One region of the Streptomyces sp. NPDC007983 genome, then DNA from elsewhere that is predicted to be linked to it. Evidence: riboswitches for the same ligand, from Rfam matches in the RefSeq annotation. Region 1 holds a riboswitch; each other region holds the start of a gene.
The links. A riboswitch is a leader RNA that binds a small molecule or an ion and turns the genes downstream of it on or off. The one in region 1 is predicted to bind thiamine pyrophosphate.
Positions count from the first base shown of each region.

Region 1 (3,891 bases):
CAGTCCGTCACCGAGCGAGTAGGTGACGTCGTACGCCGCGAGGATCTCGCACAGCTCCTCGAAGTGGGTGTAGAGGAACGACTCCTGATGGTGGGCCAGGCACCAGGCGGCCATGATCGAGCCGCCGCGGGAGACGATGCCGGTCTTGCGGCGGGCGGTCAGGGGGACGTACGGCAGCCGCACGCCCGCGTGCACCGTCATGTAGTCGACGCCCTGCTCGGCCTGTTCGATGACGGTGTCCTTGTAGACCTCCCAGGTCAGCTCCTCGGCCTTGCCGTCGACCTTCTCCAGCGCCTGGTAGAGCGGCACGGTGCCGATCGGCACCGGGGAGTTGCGCAGCACCCACTCGCGGGTGGTGTGGATGTTGCGGCCGGTCGAGAGGTCCATGACCGTGTCGGCGCCCCAGCGGGTCGCCCAGGTCATCTTCTCGACCTCTTCCTCGATGGACGAGGTGACGGCGGAGTTGCCGATGTTGGCGTTGACCTTCACCAGGAACCGCTTGCCGATGATCATCGGCTCGATCTCCGGGTGGTTGACGTTGGCGGGCAGTACGGCCCGGCCCGCCGCGATCTCCTCGCGGACCACCTCGGGGGAGACGTTCTCGCGGAGCGCCACGTACTCCATCTCCGCGGTGACCTCGCCCCGGCGGGCGTACGCGAGTTGGGTGACGGCGGCGCCGTCACGGGACCGGCGGGGCTGGCGCGGCCGTCCGGGGAAGACCGCGTCGAGGTTGCGCAGGCCGCCGCGGGGCGAGGTGTGTTTGACCCCGTCGTCCTCCGGCCTGGCCGGGCGGCCGGAGTACTCCTCGGTGTCGCCGCGGGCGATGATCCAGTTCTGCCGCAGCGGCGCGAGGCCACGGCGGACGTCGGTGTCGATGTGGGGGTCGGTGTACGGGCCGGAGGTGTCGTACAGCGTCACGTCCTGGCCATTGGTGAGGTGCACGCGACGCACCGGGACCTGGATGTCCGGGCGGGAACCCGTGACATATCCCTTGTGCCAGCCGAAATCGCCGGCGTTTTCGCGCATGTGTGCATCCTGCTGAGTCATGAGACCCACTCCCTACGCCGGCATTACCCGGTAACAGGTTCAGCGGTCGGCGCAGCTGTCGCGTCAGCGCCCTCTCAGCCCGGTGCTCCGAGCTCCCGCGATTGCAAAGGTGCCCCCACGCTAACGGTTTCCCCGCATCCCTGAACAGGGGGCCTCGCTCTCTTGCGATGATGCGACGGTGACCGCGACACAGCAGGACCATCCGCCCGAGCAGCCCCACGTGCCCGGCCAGGCCCACTCCCACGGCCACAGCCATGCCCATGCGCACGGCCCGGCCGCCCCCGTCTCCGCACGCCTCCGCAAGGTCATCGCGGTGGTGCTCATCCCCTTCGCCGTCGCCGTCCTCGCCGGGCTGGTCGCGCTGTGGCCGGGCAGCCCCGAGCACACCACGCACGGCCGCAGCGGGCTCGGCTTCGACCAGGAGACGGCCGCCGGACGGGTGGTGAAGGTGGAGGAGGTCGACTGCGCCGACGTCAACGCGCAGCCGCAGGCACCCACCGAGCCGGGTCAGCAGGGCGGCGCCCCGGCGCCCGGCGGCGGGACGGGCGGCGGCGCGACCGGCGGAAGCGGCGGCGGGGCCACCGGCGGCGGGAAGAGCGTCTGCGAGCGGGCCACCATCGAGGTCACCTCGGGCAAGGACAAGGGCCGTACGTTCCCCGAGATCGTCCAGCCGAACGCCTCACGGAAGTTCAGCGCCGGGCAGGAGCTGAAGCTGAGTTACGCGCCCAAGGCGCCGAAGAACCTCCAGTACTCGGTCTCGGACGTGGACCGCTCGTTCCCGATGGCGCTGCTCGCCGGGCTGTTCGCGCTCGTGGTCGTGGCCGTCGGCCGGCTGCGCGGCGTCTTCGCGCTGGTGGCGCTGGCCATCAGCTTCGGGGTGCTGACGCTGTTCATCCTCCCGGCGATACTGCAGGGCTCCAATCCGCTGGTGGTCGCGGTCATCGGGGGCAGCGCGATCATGCTGCTCGCGCTCTACATGTGCCATGGGCTGAGCGCCCGGACCTCGGTCGCCGTGCTCGGCACCCTGGTCTCGCTGCTGCTGATCGGGGTGCTCGGCTCGCTGTTCATCGGCTGGGCGGCGCTGACCGGCAACACCGACGACCAGACCGGTCTGGTGCACGGCCTCTATCCGGGCATCGAGATCAAGGGACTGCTGCTGGCAGGGGTGATCATCGGTTCGCTGGGGGTGCTGGACGATGTGACGGTCACCCAGACCTCGGCGGTGTGGGAGCTGCGGGAGGCGGACCCCACGACGAGCCGCCGCAAGCTCTACGCGGCCGCGATGCGCATCGGGCGGGACCACATCGCGTCCGTCGTGAACACCCTGGTGCTGGCGTACGCGGGCGCCTCGCTTCCGCTGCTGCTCCTCTTCTCGATCGCGGACAGCGGGGTGGGAACGGTGGCCACGAGCGAGATCGTCGCGGAGGAGATCGTCCGCACGCTGGTGGGCAGCATCGGGCTGGTCGCCTCGGTGCCGGTGACCACGGCGCTGGCCGTGCTGGTGGTCTCCGCGGACCACGCGCCGGACGGCGGCGGGGCGGGCGGGGGCGCGCCGAGCGGGAGTGCGGCGGGCGGGAGTGCGGCGAGCGGGAACGCTGCGAACAAGGGGGCGGCGAGCGGGGGCGGACGGGGGCGCGGGCGGCGCCGCCGGGCGCGCGCACGCTGACCGGCGCTACGCGAAGCGGTCCTCGGCCAGGATGCGGTCCAGTTCGGCGTCGAGGTCGCCGACCGGATCGCAGGCCGCGGGCTCCTCGCCGAACGGGACGAGCCGGTCCGTACGGTCCAGGAAGGCCACCAGCGGCGCCGCCCCGGCCCGGAACAGCGCTCTCTCGGACCCCACCTGCAGTCTGATGAACACGTCCGAGAGCCCTTCGGGCGCGGCCGGCGCGATCCGCACATCGCCCTCGCCGGAGGGTTTGCTGAGCCCGTCCAGCAGCAGCTCACGGGCGAAGGCCCAGCTCACCGGCGCGTCGCCGGGCAAGTGGAAGGTGATCTCGACCGCGTAGGGGTCGCCGCTGTCGTACGACAGCTCGACCGGGATCCGGAAGGACAGTTCCTGCGAGACCAGAAAGGTCATCGTCACTTCCGCCTGGACTGTGTCACGCATGTCACGCATCGTTCGCCGCCCCGGGTAGTTCAGACTTGGCCGACTCTGGAGCGTAGCGACTCGACTGCGGGGCGGAGTCGCTTTGCCCCATGTGAGGGAACGGAAATGGCCAGTGTTGCCGTGGTGGAACCCACGGGGCCGGGCGACGCCGGCCCGGTGCGCGGGCGATCAGGGCCGGTCCAGCGGCCGTGTCGATGTTCGCTGTCGTCAACAGGCACCCCCGGGGTGTTGTTGCGAGGCAGACGCCGAGATGGGGAACGTCGCGGACTCGCACTCTAACCACAGTGGTGCCGTGGGGCCGATGTTTGGCTCCGCGGTATCCCTCGCGCGGCGTACCCGCCGCGCGAGGTCGCGGGGTCACCGGCGGCGGCTCACCAGTCGTTGCGCGACGAGGACGAGGTGAACTTCCGTACGACGTAGATCAGACCGCCGACCAGCGCCACCAGCAGCAGCGCCTTGAAGAGCAGGCCGATCACGAAGCCGACCACGCTCGTGATCAGCCCGCCGAAGACGGCGAGGACGAGAACCGGCACTGCGATCCATGTCACCCACCACGGCAAGCCCTGGAATATCCCCTTCGCGGCCACGTGCGCTCCTTGCTTCGTCCTGGCTGGCGGGGACGGCCTCACGGCTCCGGTCCCCCTGCCCTCGATGCTAGGGCGGGCAGGAAGCGGACGGAGAGCTTCCATCCCCCGTCCGTCCCTGACCGTACCCGTAGGGGATGCGGAGCGCTCCCG
Region 1 covers NZ_JBIBJI010000001.1:566,060-569,950, forward strand. The annotation lists gene thiC (phosphomethylpyrimidine synthase ThiC) at 1-1,047, opposite strand, end outside; TPP riboswitch at 1,040-1,156, opposite strand; gene ACFZCY_RS02680 (YibE/F family protein) at 1,226-2,713, shown strand; gene ACFZCY_RS02685 (SsgA family sporulation/cell division regulator) at 2,720-3,154, opposite strand; gene ACFZCY_RS02690 (DUF5326 family protein) at 3,526-3,741, opposite strand.

Region 2 (3,891 bases), on a different contig from region 1:
ACGGCTCGTGGCAGGGGCGCCCGCTGGGCTGCGGTACCGGGGTGTGGGAGCTGAGCGAGGAGGTGCGGGCGGGCCGGATGGAGCGCTCCGAGCTGCGCCGGGCCGAGTCGGCGATGATCCGCAGCCGGGGACACTGCAACACCATGGGCACGGCGTCCACCATGGCCTGTGCCGCCGAGGCGCTGGGCATGACCCTGCCCGGCAACGCGGGACTCCCCGCCCCCGACAGCCGGCTGCTGGAGCTGTCCCACGCGGCGGGCAACCGCATCGTCGACATGGTCCGCGAGGACCTGCGGCCCAGCGCGGTCCTGACCGCGGAGGCGCTGCGCAACGCGGTGCGCGCGGTGGCCGCCATCGGCGGCTCCACCAACGCGGTCGTCCACCTGCTGGCCCTCGCCCGCCGGGTCGGGGCGGACTTCGGCCTGGACGACATCGACCGCGCGGGCCGCGGCATCCCCCTGCTCGCCGATGTGCAGCCCGCAGGCTCCCACCTCATGGAGGACTTCCACCGCGCCGGTGGCCTGGACGCCGTCCTCGGCCAGATCAGGGACCACCTGGAACCGGCCGTCACCATCACCGGCGGCCCCCTCACCGAGCAGCTGTCCGGTCTGCCCAGCGCCGACCTCACCGTCATCCGCACCGCTGAGGAGCCGATCGCCCACCACGCCGGGCTCGCCGTGCTCCGCGGCAACCTCTGCCCCGACGGAGCCGTCATCAAGCCGGCCGCCGCGACCCCGGAGCTGCTGCGCCACCGGGGCCGCGCCGTGGTGTTCGACGGGATCGAGGACTTCCGTACCCGCATCGACGACCCGGACCTGGAGGTCGACGCGTCCGATGTGCTGGTCCTGCGCGGCTGCGGACCGCGCGGCTACCCCGGCATGCCCGAGGTGGGCAACATGCCACTGCCGCCCGCGGTGCTGCGCGCCGGAGTGCGGGACATGGTGCGGATCAGCGACGCCCGCATGAGCGGAACCGCCTTCGGCACCGTCGTCCTGCACATCGCGCCCGAATCGGCGGCGGGCGGCCCGCTGGGCCTGGTGCGGACCGGCGACTGGGTCGAACTGGACGTCGAGCGGCGGCTCTTGCGGCTGGACGTACCGGACGAGGAACTCGCCGCACGGCAGCCCGTGACCGCCGCCGCGCCACCGGCCACCGGCGGATGGGAGCAGATCTACCGCGACCACGTCGAACAGGCCGACCGCGGCGCCGGACTGGACTTCCTCGCGGGCACCCGCGGATCCTTCGTGGCCAGGGAATCGCACTGACGGGCCCGCACACAGCGGAATCACAGGAAGGGCCCAGGCCCGGGAAAGGTTCGCCCCCTACCCTCCGGGCATGCCCACGACGCGTTCCATGGACGAGGCACTGGCGCGGACCGCCGTACGAGCCCTGATCTCCCAGGCGGAGCTGACCCCCAAACCGGGCCTCGCGGACACCCGCGACCTCCAGGCCCGCGCCACCGGCACCGATCTGCTCGCGCTGCGCTGGTCGGCCAAGGCGCTGGCCCCCGGGTTCACGGCCATGGCCGCCGCCGCCCGCCGCCCCGGCGAGCCGACCCGGGCGCTCCGCGAGGAGCTGGGCGCCATCGGCCGCTGCGCCGAGTGGACCATGGCGCGGGCCGGCGGCGGCCCGGCCACCGGCCGTCCGCACCACGGGGCGCTGTGGGTGCTGGGGCTGCTGGTCGCGGCCGCCGCCCTGCAGCCCGGCGCAGCCCCCCGGGAGCTGACCGCCACCGCCCGGCAGCTCGCGACCCACGCCGACCGTGGCGCCCCGCGCAGGCCCTCGGCGGGGTCGCAGGTCTCCGCCACCTACGGGGCGGCGGGCGCGCGCGGCGAGGCGCGGGCCGCCTTCCCGCACGTACGCCGCGCCCTGGACGCCCTGTCGGCGGCGCGCGCAGCGGGCGCCACCGAGACCCAGGCCCGCCTCGACGCGCTGCTCACCGTGATGAGCACCCTCCAGGACACCGGCCCGCTGTACCAGGCGGGGCCGCCCGCCCTCCGGAGGGTGCAGGACGGGGCGCGCGGTGTGCTGGAGGCGGGCGGCACCGCGACGGCCCCGGGCGCCGCCGCCCTCGCCGCCTTCGACGCCGAGCTGCGCGAGACGGGCGTCGCGCCCCGGGGAAGCGCCGCGCTGCTGGCCGGGGCGCTGTTCTTCGACACGCTCCCGGCCGCGGCCCGGCCCCTGGATCGCCCCCGGGGCCGGGACCACGGGGCGAGGGGTTAGCCTTAAGGGCGCTCCACCGGACACGGGGTGCCCCCACGCGGGGGCTGAGATCACACCCGTCGAACCTGAACCAGTTAATACTGGCGGAGGGATGTCATCGATGCCACGGCCGCATGCTGCCACCGATCCGGCGTTCACCGGCGCGGAATCCGTCTTCGACGGGCGGATGCCCACCGCGCCCGGGGATCTGCGCGTCGAGGCGCGCGGGATCGCGCCGGTGCCGGAAAGCCACCGCTACGGCGGGCCGGGGCGCCTGTTCACCGTGTGGTTCGCCCCGAACCTGACCATGACCGGCGTGTTCACCGGCACCGTCGGCATCTCTCTCGGCCTGGACTTCGCCACCGCGCTGGCCGCCGTCGTCCTGGGCACCCTCATCGGCGCCGTACCCACCGCGTATCTGGGCACGTGGGGCAGCCGGACCGGGGCCGGGCAGCTGCCCCTGGCGCGGTTGGCGTTCGGCCGGGGCGTGGCGGTGCCCGGCGTCCTGCAGTGGCTGTCCTCGGTCGCCTGGGACGCGCTCATCGGCCTGTTCGGCGGTGACGCGCTGGCCCGGCTGTGCGGGCTGCCGTTCTGGCTGGGGGTGCTGCTCATGATGGCCGCCCAGGGGGCGCTCGGGGTGCTGGGCTACGAGGCCATCCACCGGATGCAGAAGCTGATGACCTTCGTCCTCGCCGCCGCCTTCGCCACCCTGGCCATCCGGCTGCTCGACGGCGTCCACCCCGCCGCCACCGGGTCGGCCCACGGCGCCGACCGCGTCGGCGCGTTCGTCCTGACCAGCACGATCGCCCTGAGCCTGGCGCTGTCGTGGGCGCCGTACGCCAGCGACTTCAGCCGCTATCTGCCTCGCGCCACCTCCCTGCCCCGCATGTTCTGGTGCACCCTGCTCGGCGTCACCGTGTCCTTCGTGGCCGTGCAGGCGCTCGGGCTGTGGGGGGCCTCCGTCTTCACCGACCAGACCGCCCGCGGCGTCGACGCGGCCCTGGGCGGAGGGGCGCTCGGCGCGTTCGGACTGCTGGCCGTGGCGCTCGCCGCGCTGTGCAGCAACGCCATGAACGACTACAGCGGCTCCCTGGCCCTGCAGACCGCCGGTGTCCGCATCCCCCGGCCGCTGGCCGCGGCCCTCGCCGCCGCGCTCGGCTTCCCTCTGGTGCTGTGGATGCACGCCGCCGACACCACCGCCCGCTTCCAGAACGTGCTGCTGTTCGTCGGCTACTGGATCCCCGGCTTCGTCGCCGTCGTGGCCGTCGACTGGTTCGCCCGCGCCCGGGCCCGGGGCGGTGCGCCGGTCGACCTGGCCGCCGAGAGCGCCCGCCCGCAGCCGTGGTGGCCCGCGCTCCTGGCGTTCGGCGCCGCCTTCGCCGCCGCGGTGCCGTTCATGGACACCAGCCTGTACACGGGCCCGGTGGCCGCCGCGCTGCACGGCGCCGACCTCGCCTACTACGCCGCCTTCCTCGTGGCGCTCATCGTCTACGTCCCGCTCAGGGCCCGGCGCGGCGCGGCTCGGTGAGGCACGGCCGCTCGCGGCCGTATCCGCACGTCACACGGCATCCGGCGACCAGGCACGGCGGCAGGCGTGGCACCCTGGCTCCTGTTGAATTCCGCACCACCCGAGGAGACGTGCCACGTGCCGCAGAACCAGTCGGTGGAGTCCATCGCCGCCCCGGCGGT
Region 2 covers NZ_JBIBJI010000008.1:282,607-286,497, forward strand. The annotation lists gene ACFZCY_RS25800 (dihydroxy-acid dehydratase) at 1-1,265, shown strand, start outside; gene ACFZCY_RS25805 (triphosphoribosyl-dephospho-CoA synthase) at 1,336-2,223, shown strand; TPP riboswitch at 2,237-2,332, shown strand; gene ACFZCY_RS25810 (cytosine permease) at 2,315-3,730, shown strand; gene ACFZCY_RS25815 (amino acid permease) at 3,848-3,891, shown strand, end outside.
Region 2: another riboswitch for thiamine pyrophosphate. It lies ahead of ACFZCY_RS25810 (cytosine permease); the one in region 1 lies ahead of thiC (phosphomethylpyrimidine synthase ThiC).

Region 3 (3,891 bases), on a different contig from region 1:
GGCTGGGCGCGCCGCCGGTGCCCATGATCAGGCGGGAGCCGAAGGTCGTATCGGCGATGGTGAGCGGATCGGCGTCGGTGAGGACCTCGTCGAGCGTCGTGGCCTGTGGTGTGGGGTGAGACATCTGGTTCAGCCTCCTTGGACCGCGGTGAGGACCTCGACGCGATCGCCGTCGCCGAGCGGGGTCGCGGGCCACTGGCCGCGCGGGACGACCGTCTCGTTGACGGCCGCGGCGACGCCCGAGGGCGCCTGGGTGAGGGTCGCGACGACCCCGTCGAGGGTGGTGCCGTCGGGCAGCTCGCGGGGCTCGCCGTTCACGGTGACGGTCATGCGATGTGCTCCTGTACTGCTGCGGTGTGGGGCGCGGTGGCCGCGAAGCGGCGCGGGGAGAACGGCCGTGCCTCGGGCGGCAGTTCGCCGCTGGTCAGCACCTCGGCCATGACATCGCCGGTGATCGGGGTGAGCAGGACGCCGTTGCGGTAGTGGCCGGTGGCCAGCTGGAGGCCCGGCAGCGCGGTCGGTCCGAGCAGCGGGGCGTTGTCGGGGGAGCCGGGGCGCAGCCCGGCGCGGGTCTCGACGAGCGGCAGCTCGGTGATGCCGGGCACCAGCTCGTGCGCGTCGCGCAGCAGCTCGTACACCCCGCCCGCGGTGACCGTGGTGTCCCAGCCCAGCTCCTCGGTGGTCGCGCCGACGACCAGCTCGCCGTTCTCGCGCGGGACGAGGTAGACATGCCCGCCGCGCACCACGGCCCGCACGGTCCGGGACAGGAAGGGCGCGTACGGGCCGGGCACCGACAGCCGCAGGACCTGGCCCTTGACGGGACGTACGGGCGGCAGGACCTCCTCGGGGACGCCCGGGAGCCGCCCGCTGAGGCTGCCGGCGGCCAGCACGGTCTGCTCGGCGGCCAGCCGGGTACCGTCGGCCAGCTCGGCCCCGGCGGCCCGGTCGCCGTCCAGCAGCAGCCGCTCCGCGCGGACGCGGTGGAGGGCCACCCCGGCACGCTCGCACGCCGTCAGCAGCGCCGCCGCCAGCCGCCGCGGGTCGACCTGGTGGTCGCCGTCGACGCGCAGGCCCCCGCGCACGCCCGGCGCGAGCATCGGCTCAAGGCGCCGGCATTCGCGGCCGGTCAGCCACTGGGCGTCCAGCCCGAGCCGCTGCTGGAAGGCGTGCAGCTCCCGCAGATGCGCGCGGTCGTCCGCGTCGAGCGCGACCGAGAGCGTGCCGCAGGTGCGAAAGCCCAGGTCGTGGCCGCTCGCCTCCTCCAGCTCCGCCACGAAGGACGGATAGCGGCGCGCCGAGGCCAGATTCAGCCCGAGCAGGGTCTGCTCGCCGTAGTGCAGCTCGGTGACGGCCGCCAGCATCCCGGCCGCGACCTGGGCGGCCCCGCCGCCGGGCGCCGGGTCGGCGACGGCGGTGCGCAAGCCCCGCTGGGCCGCCCGCCAGGCCGTGACCAGGCCGATGATGCCGCCGCCGATGACGAGGACGTCGTACGGCGCGTCACCGGTGGGTGCCTCACGTGCTGTGTGTGGTGGCGTGTGCATGGGCGGTTGCCCCCTCCCTTCGCCGGCATGACCCGGATCAGGTTCGTACGGTCGGAGGCCGCGCCAGCCTCCCTCTCAGCCCGGTGCGCCCGGGCTCCCGCGAGTGCTCTGTCCCGCCACCCTAGTACGCGCCCCGAATCGCCCGGAAGGGAGCGCCCCGGGCGCGGCAGGGGCGCCGGGCCCCGCGGCCCGCCCGTACGACGGCCGTCCGGCCGGCCGGGCTGTGCCCGAGATCTCGTCGTGCGCTCTGCGGTCCGCCCCACCTGCCGCAATACAGTGATCGTGTGAGCGATGAGACGACGAAGACGATGGCGTCCTCGGCGGGTGGCGGCGGACAGCGGGTGGTGATCGTCGGCGCGGGCATGGCGGGGGTGCAGACCGCCGTCGCGCTGCGGGAGCAGGGCTGGGCCGGGGAGATCCTGCTGCTGGGCGCCGAGCCCCATCAGCCGTACGACCGGCCGCCGCTGTCCAAGGCCGTGCTGCTCGGCAAGGCCGAGGGGTCCGCGTTCGACGTGGACTTCGCCGCGCTCGGCATCGAGCTGCGCCTCGGCGTCCCGGTGACCGGGCTGGACACCGGCGGGCGGACGGTGGGGACCGGATCGGGCCCGATCCCGTACGACGTCCTGGTGATCGCCACCGGCGCCGAGCCGATCGCCCTGCCCGGCAGCGAGGACGTGCCGGGCGTCCACCTCCTGCGCACCCTGGACGACGCCGAGCGGCTGCGCCCGGTGCTCGCCGGACAGGGCGAGATCGTGGTGGTCGGGGCGGGCTGGATCGGCGCGGAGTTCGCGACCGCGGCCCGCGAGGCGGGCTGCACGGTGACGGTCGTCGAGGCCGCGGACCGGCCGCTCGTCGGCGCCCTCCCGGCGGAGGTCGCCGCCCATATGACCGGCTGGTACGCGGACTACGGCGCCACCCTGGTCACCGGCGCGCGGGTGACCGCGCTCGACCGGAACGGGCTGCAGCTCGGCGATGGCACCCGGCTGCGGGCCGGTGCGGTGGTCGTCGGCATCGGCGCCCGGCCCGCGACCGGCTGGCTGGCCGGTTCGGGCGTGGAACTCGCCGAGGACCGGTCCGTCGCCGCCGACGAGGGGCTGCGCACCTCGGCGCCGGACGTGTACGCCGTCGGCGACTGCGCGTCCTTCCCCTCCGCCCGTTACGGGACCCGGCTGCTGGTGCACCACTGGGACAACGCGCTCCAGGGGCCGCGGACGGTCGCCGCCAACGTGGTGGGCAGCCGCACCGCGCACTTCCCCGGCCAGGTCTACGACCCGGTGCCGTACTTCTGGTCCGAGCAGTTCGGGCGGTTCGTGCAGTACGCCGGACACCACTCGGACGCCGACGAACTGGTCTGGCGGGGCGACCCGGACGGCGCCGCCTGGTCGGTGTGCTGGCTGCGGGACGGGGCCCTGGTCGCCCTGCTGGCCGTCGGCCGTCCGCGCGATCTGGCCCAGGGCCGCAAGCTGATCGAACGCGGCGCCCGGCTGGACCGGACCCGGGCCGCGGATCCGTCGGTGCCGCTGAAGTCGGCCGTTCTGTGACCCGCCGGTGCCCCCGGGCGGGGGTGCGGGGCCCGGCGGCCCCCGCACCCCGCGGCCCGCGCGGCGGACGCCCGGCTACCCACTGTCAGTCCCAGATGGCAGGCTTGTTCTGTGACCGAGATTGACGCAAAGATCGATGCTCTCGTCCCCGCCTGGCTCACTCTCCCCGACGTCGCCGACCGGCTGGGCGTCGAGGTGACCCGCGTGAGGCAGTTGGTCAAGGAGGGCCAGCTGATCGCGGTGCGCCGTGGCGAGAACCGGGTGCTGCAGGTGCCCGAGGACTTCGTCGGTGACGGGAAGATCGTCAAGGGCCTCGTGGGCACCCTGACCCTCCTCAAGGACGACGGCTTCAGCGACGAGGAGATGCTGGAGTGGCTCTTCACTCCCGACCCGAGCCTGCCGGGCACCCCGGCCCAGGCGCTGCGCGAGAATCGCGGCACGGAAGTGAAGCGGCGCGCGCAGGCGCTCGCCGTCTGACGCCGCCCGCCGCTCCCTGAACCACCGGGTTCCTGCACCATCAGGTTCCCGCACCGTCTCCGAACCATCAGGCGTACGGGCCGCACGGCCGCCGTCCCCGACGGCGCCCCGGCCCGTACGCCGCACGACCAGGGGGAAAAGCCACCCATGTCCGCACGTGAGCAGCTGGCCGACGCCCGCCTCTACCTGTGCACCGACGCGCGCAAGCGCCAGGGCGACCTGCCGGAGTTCCTGGACGCCGTGCTGGCGGCCGGGGTGGACATCGTCCAGCTGCGGGACAAGGGCATGGAGGCCGCCGAGGAGCTGGACCACCTCGCCGTCTTCGCCGACGC
Region 3 covers NZ_JBIBJI010000002.1:716,921-720,811, forward strand. The annotation lists gene ACFZCY_RS07660 (thiazole synthase) at 1-124, opposite strand, end outside; gene thiS (sulfur carrier protein ThiS) at 130-330, opposite strand; gene thiO (glycine oxidase ThiO) at 327-1,541, opposite strand; TPP riboswitch at 1,539-1,652, opposite strand; gene ACFZCY_RS07675 (FAD-dependent oxidoreductase) at 1,850-3,082, shown strand; gene ACFZCY_RS07680 (Rv2175c family DNA-binding protein) at 3,194-3,559, shown strand; gene thiE (thiamine phosphate synthase) at 3,707-3,891, shown strand, end outside.
Region 3: another riboswitch for thiamine pyrophosphate. It lies ahead of thiO (glycine oxidase ThiO); the one in region 1 lies ahead of thiC (phosphomethylpyrimidine synthase ThiC).

Region 4 (3,891 bases), on a different contig from region 1:
CTTCGCCGCCTTCTACGTGCCGTTCCTCGCCACCTTCGTGGCGCTCATACTGGCCGCGCCCGACGGCGCGCAGCGGGTGCTGACCTTCCTGCTGCTGACGGTGGTCAGCGACACCGGCGCGTACGCGGTCGGCTGGCGTTTCGGCAAGCATCCGCTCGCGCCTCGCATCAGCCCCGGCAAGACCCGCGAGGGGCTGCTGGGCGCGGTGGCGTTCGCGATGGTCGTGGGGGCGCTGTGCATGCAGTACCTCATCGAGGGCGGCGTGTGGTGGCAGGGGCTGCTGCTCGGCCTGGCCGTCGCGGTCAGCGCGACCCTGGGGGACCTCGGCGAGTCCATGATCAAGCGTGACCTCGGCATCAAGGACATGGGCAAGCTGCTGCCCGGCCACGGCGGGATCATGGACCGGCTCGACTCGCTGCTGCCCACCGCCCCCGTGGTGTGGCTGCTGCTGGTGATCTTCGTGGGCGGCGGCTGACCCCCGTACGGCATCGCTGCCGCTCAAGGCCCCGCACCGCCCGTGGCGCGGGGCCTTCCGCATGTCTGCGACACTGGTACGGCCATGCCTAAGCCCGGAGAACTCACTTTCGCCGTGCCGCGTGGGGCCAAGAAGCCCCCGCGGCACCTCGCCGACCTCACGCCCGCCGAGCGCCGCGAGGCCGTCGCCGCCCTCGGGGAGAAGCCCTTCCGGGCCGGTCAGGTGTCGCGTCACTACTTCGCCCGCTACACCGACGACCCCGCCCAGTGGACCGACGTACCGGCCGCCGCGCGCGAGAAGCTCGCGGCCGAGCTGCTGCCGGACCTCATGAGCGTGGTGCGGCACATCAGCTGCGACGACGACACCACCCGCAAGACCCTGTGGCGGCTCTTCGACGGCACGCTCGTCGAGTCCGTGCTGATGCGCTACCCGGACCGGGTCACCATGTGCATCAGCTCCCAGGCGGGCTGCGGCATGAACTGCCCGTTCTGCGCCACCGGCCAGGCGGGTCTGGACCGCAATCTGTCCACCGCCGAGATCGTGCACCAGATCGTCGACGGCATGCGCGCGCTGCGCGATGGCGAGATCCCGGGAGGCCCGGCCCGGCTGTCCAACATCGTCTTCATGGGCATGGGCGAGCCGCTGGCCAACTACAACCGGGTCATCGGCGCCATCCGGCGGCTCACCGACCCCGAGCCGGACGGCCTGGGCCTGTCCCAGCGCGGGATCACCGTCTCGACCGTGGGGCTGGTCCCGGCGATGCTGCGGTTCGCCGACGAGGGCTTCAAATGCCGGCTCGCGGTGTCCCTGCACGCGCCCGACGACGAGCTGCGCGACACCCTCGTCCCGGTCAACACCCGCTGGAAGGTGCGCGAGGTCCTGGACGCGGCGTGGGAGTACGCGGAGAAGTCGGGCCGCCGGATCTCCATCGAGTACGCCCTGATCAAGGACATCAACGACCAGGCGTGGCGCGCCGATCTGCTCGGCAGGCTGCTCAAGGGCCATCGGGTGCACGTCAACCTCATCCCGCTCAACCCGACGCCCGGCTCCAAGTGGACGGCGTCCCGGCCCGAGGACGAGAAGGCGTTCGTGGCGGCCCTGGAGGCGCACGGGGTGCCGGTGACCGTCCGGGACACCCGGGGGCAGGAGATCGACGGGGCGTGCGGCCAGCTGGCGGCCACGGAGCGCTGACCACCGGCTGATACGGTGCCTTCGCACCACCGTCGTACAACCATCCAGCGACGACGCACAAATGAACATTCCGACAGGGGAGCGCGACAGCGCTGAGAGTGCGGCCCGGCCGCAGACCCTCCAACCTGATCCGGGTCATACCGGCGTAGGGAGTCAGCCCAGCATGAACAGCCATCTTCGGCGTGCCGTCACCGCCGCCCTCGTGGCCTCCCTCGGCGCCGGCGTCCTCGCGGGCTGCGGTGGGGGCGCGGCGGACGGCAAGGACTCCAAGATCGTCACCCTGGTCTCGCACGACTCGTTCGCGGCGTCCAAGGCGGTCCTCAAGGAGTTCACGCGCAAGACCGGCTACAAGGTGCGGGTGCAGGCCGGTGGTGACGCGGGGGCCGCTGTCAACCAGGCGATCCTGTCCAAGGGCCATCCGCAGGGCGATGTGTTCTTCGGCGTGGACAACACCCTCCTCTCCCGCGCGCTGGACAACGACCTGTTCACGCCGTACGAGGCGAAGGGGCTGGACAAGGTCCCCGCGGCCTTCCAGCCCGACCGGGCGAAGCACCGCGTCACACCGGTCGACTACGGCGACATCTGCGTCAACTACGACCGCGCCTACTTCGAGCGCGAGAAGCTCGCGCCGCCCAGGACGTTCGCCGACCTGACCAAGCCCGCGTACAAGAACCTGCTGGTCACCGAGAACGCCGCCACCTCGTCCCCCGGCCTCGCCTTCCTGCTCGGCACCGCCGCCCGCTACGGCGACCACGGCTGGCGGGACTACTGGAAGAAGCTGCGGGCCAACGGCGTCGAGGTGGTCGACGGCTGGGAGCAGGCGTACTACGACCGCTTCTCCGGCTCGGCGGGCGGCGCCAAGGGGGACAAGCCGCTCGTCGTCTCGTACGCCTCCAGCCCGCCCGCCGAGGTGGCGGACGCGAAGTCGAAGCCCGTCAAGGCCCCGACCGGGGTGGCGGACGGCACCTGCTTCCGGCAGACGGAGTTCGCCGGGCTGCTGAAGGGCGGGGGCAACACCAAGGGCGGCAAGGCGCTGCTGGACTTCCTGCTGACCAAGCGCTTCCAGGAGGACGTACCGCTGAACATGTACGTCAATCCGGTGCGCGAGGACGCCAAGCTGCCGGAGGTCTTCACCCGGTACGGGGTCAAGGTCGCCGACTCGGCCACCCTGCCGCCGCGGAAGATCGCCGAGAACCGTGAGCCGTGGGTCAAGGCATGGTCCTCGCTCGTTCTGTAAAGCCCGCGGCCGGCCGCGGCGGGCCGCGCGGCGCCGCCCTGCGGCTCGCCCTGATGGCCGTGCCGCTCGCCTTCTTCGCCGTCTTCTTCGCGTATCCGGTGGCCGCGATCGTCACCCGCGGGCTGCGCGTCGACGGCCGGTGGCGGCTCGGGCGGATACCCGAGGTGCTGGGCGACCCGTCCGTCCTGCACACCCTGTGGTTCACCGGCTGGCAGGCGGCCGCCTCGACCGGGCTGACGCTGGCGGTCGCGCTGCCCGGGGCGTACGTCTTCGCCCGCTTCGCCTTCCCCGGCAAGGGGCTGCTGCGCGCCGTGGTGACCGTGCCGTTCGTGCTGCCGACCGTGGTCGCCGGATCGGCGTTCCTGGGGCTGCTCGGGCGCGGCGGGCTGCTGGACGAGCTGTGGGGGATACGGCTCGACACCAGCGTCTGGGCGATCCTGCTGGCCCATGTCTTCTTCAACTACGCGGTGGTGGTCCGCACCGTCGGCGGGCTGTGGGCGCAGCTCGACCCGCGTCAGGAGGAGGCCGCCCGGGTGCTCGGCGCGAGCCGCCTCGCCGCCTGGCGCCGGGTCACCCTGCCCGCGCTGGGCCCCGCGGTGGCCGCCGCCGCGCTGATGGTCTTCCTGTTCACGTTCACCTCCTTCGGCGTGATCCAGATCCTGGGCGGCCCGCGCTACGCCACCCTGGAGGTGGCCATCTACCGGGAGACCGCGCAGCTGCTCGACCTGCCGACGGCTGCGGTGCTGACACTCGTCCAGTTCGCGTCGGTCGCGGCCGTCCTCGCCCTGCACGCCTGGACCGTACGCCGCCGGGAGGGCGCCCTGCGGCTCGTCGACGCCGCCCGGACCGCGCGCCGCCCGCAGGGCCCGGCGCAGTGGGGGCTGCTCGCGGGGGTGCTGGCCGTCGTCGCGCTGCTGATCGTGCTGCCGCTCGTGGTGCTGGTGGAACGCTCGCTCCACGGGGCGGACGGCTACGGATTCACGTACTA
Region 4 covers NZ_JBIBJI010000009.1:126,286-130,176, reverse strand. The annotation lists gene ACFZCY_RS27175 (phosphatidate cytidylyltransferase) at 1-475, shown strand, start outside; gene rlmN (23S rRNA (adenine(2503)-C(2))-methyltransferase RlmN) at 560-1,666, shown strand; TPP riboswitch at 1,732-1,835, shown strand; gene ACFZCY_RS27165 (thiamine ABC transporter substrate-binding protein) at 1,830-2,903, shown strand; gene ACFZCY_RS27160 (ABC transporter permease subunit) at 2,957-3,891, shown strand, end outside.
Region 4: another riboswitch for thiamine pyrophosphate. It lies ahead of ACFZCY_RS27165 (thiamine ABC transporter substrate-binding protein); the one in region 1 lies ahead of thiC (phosphomethylpyrimidine synthase ThiC).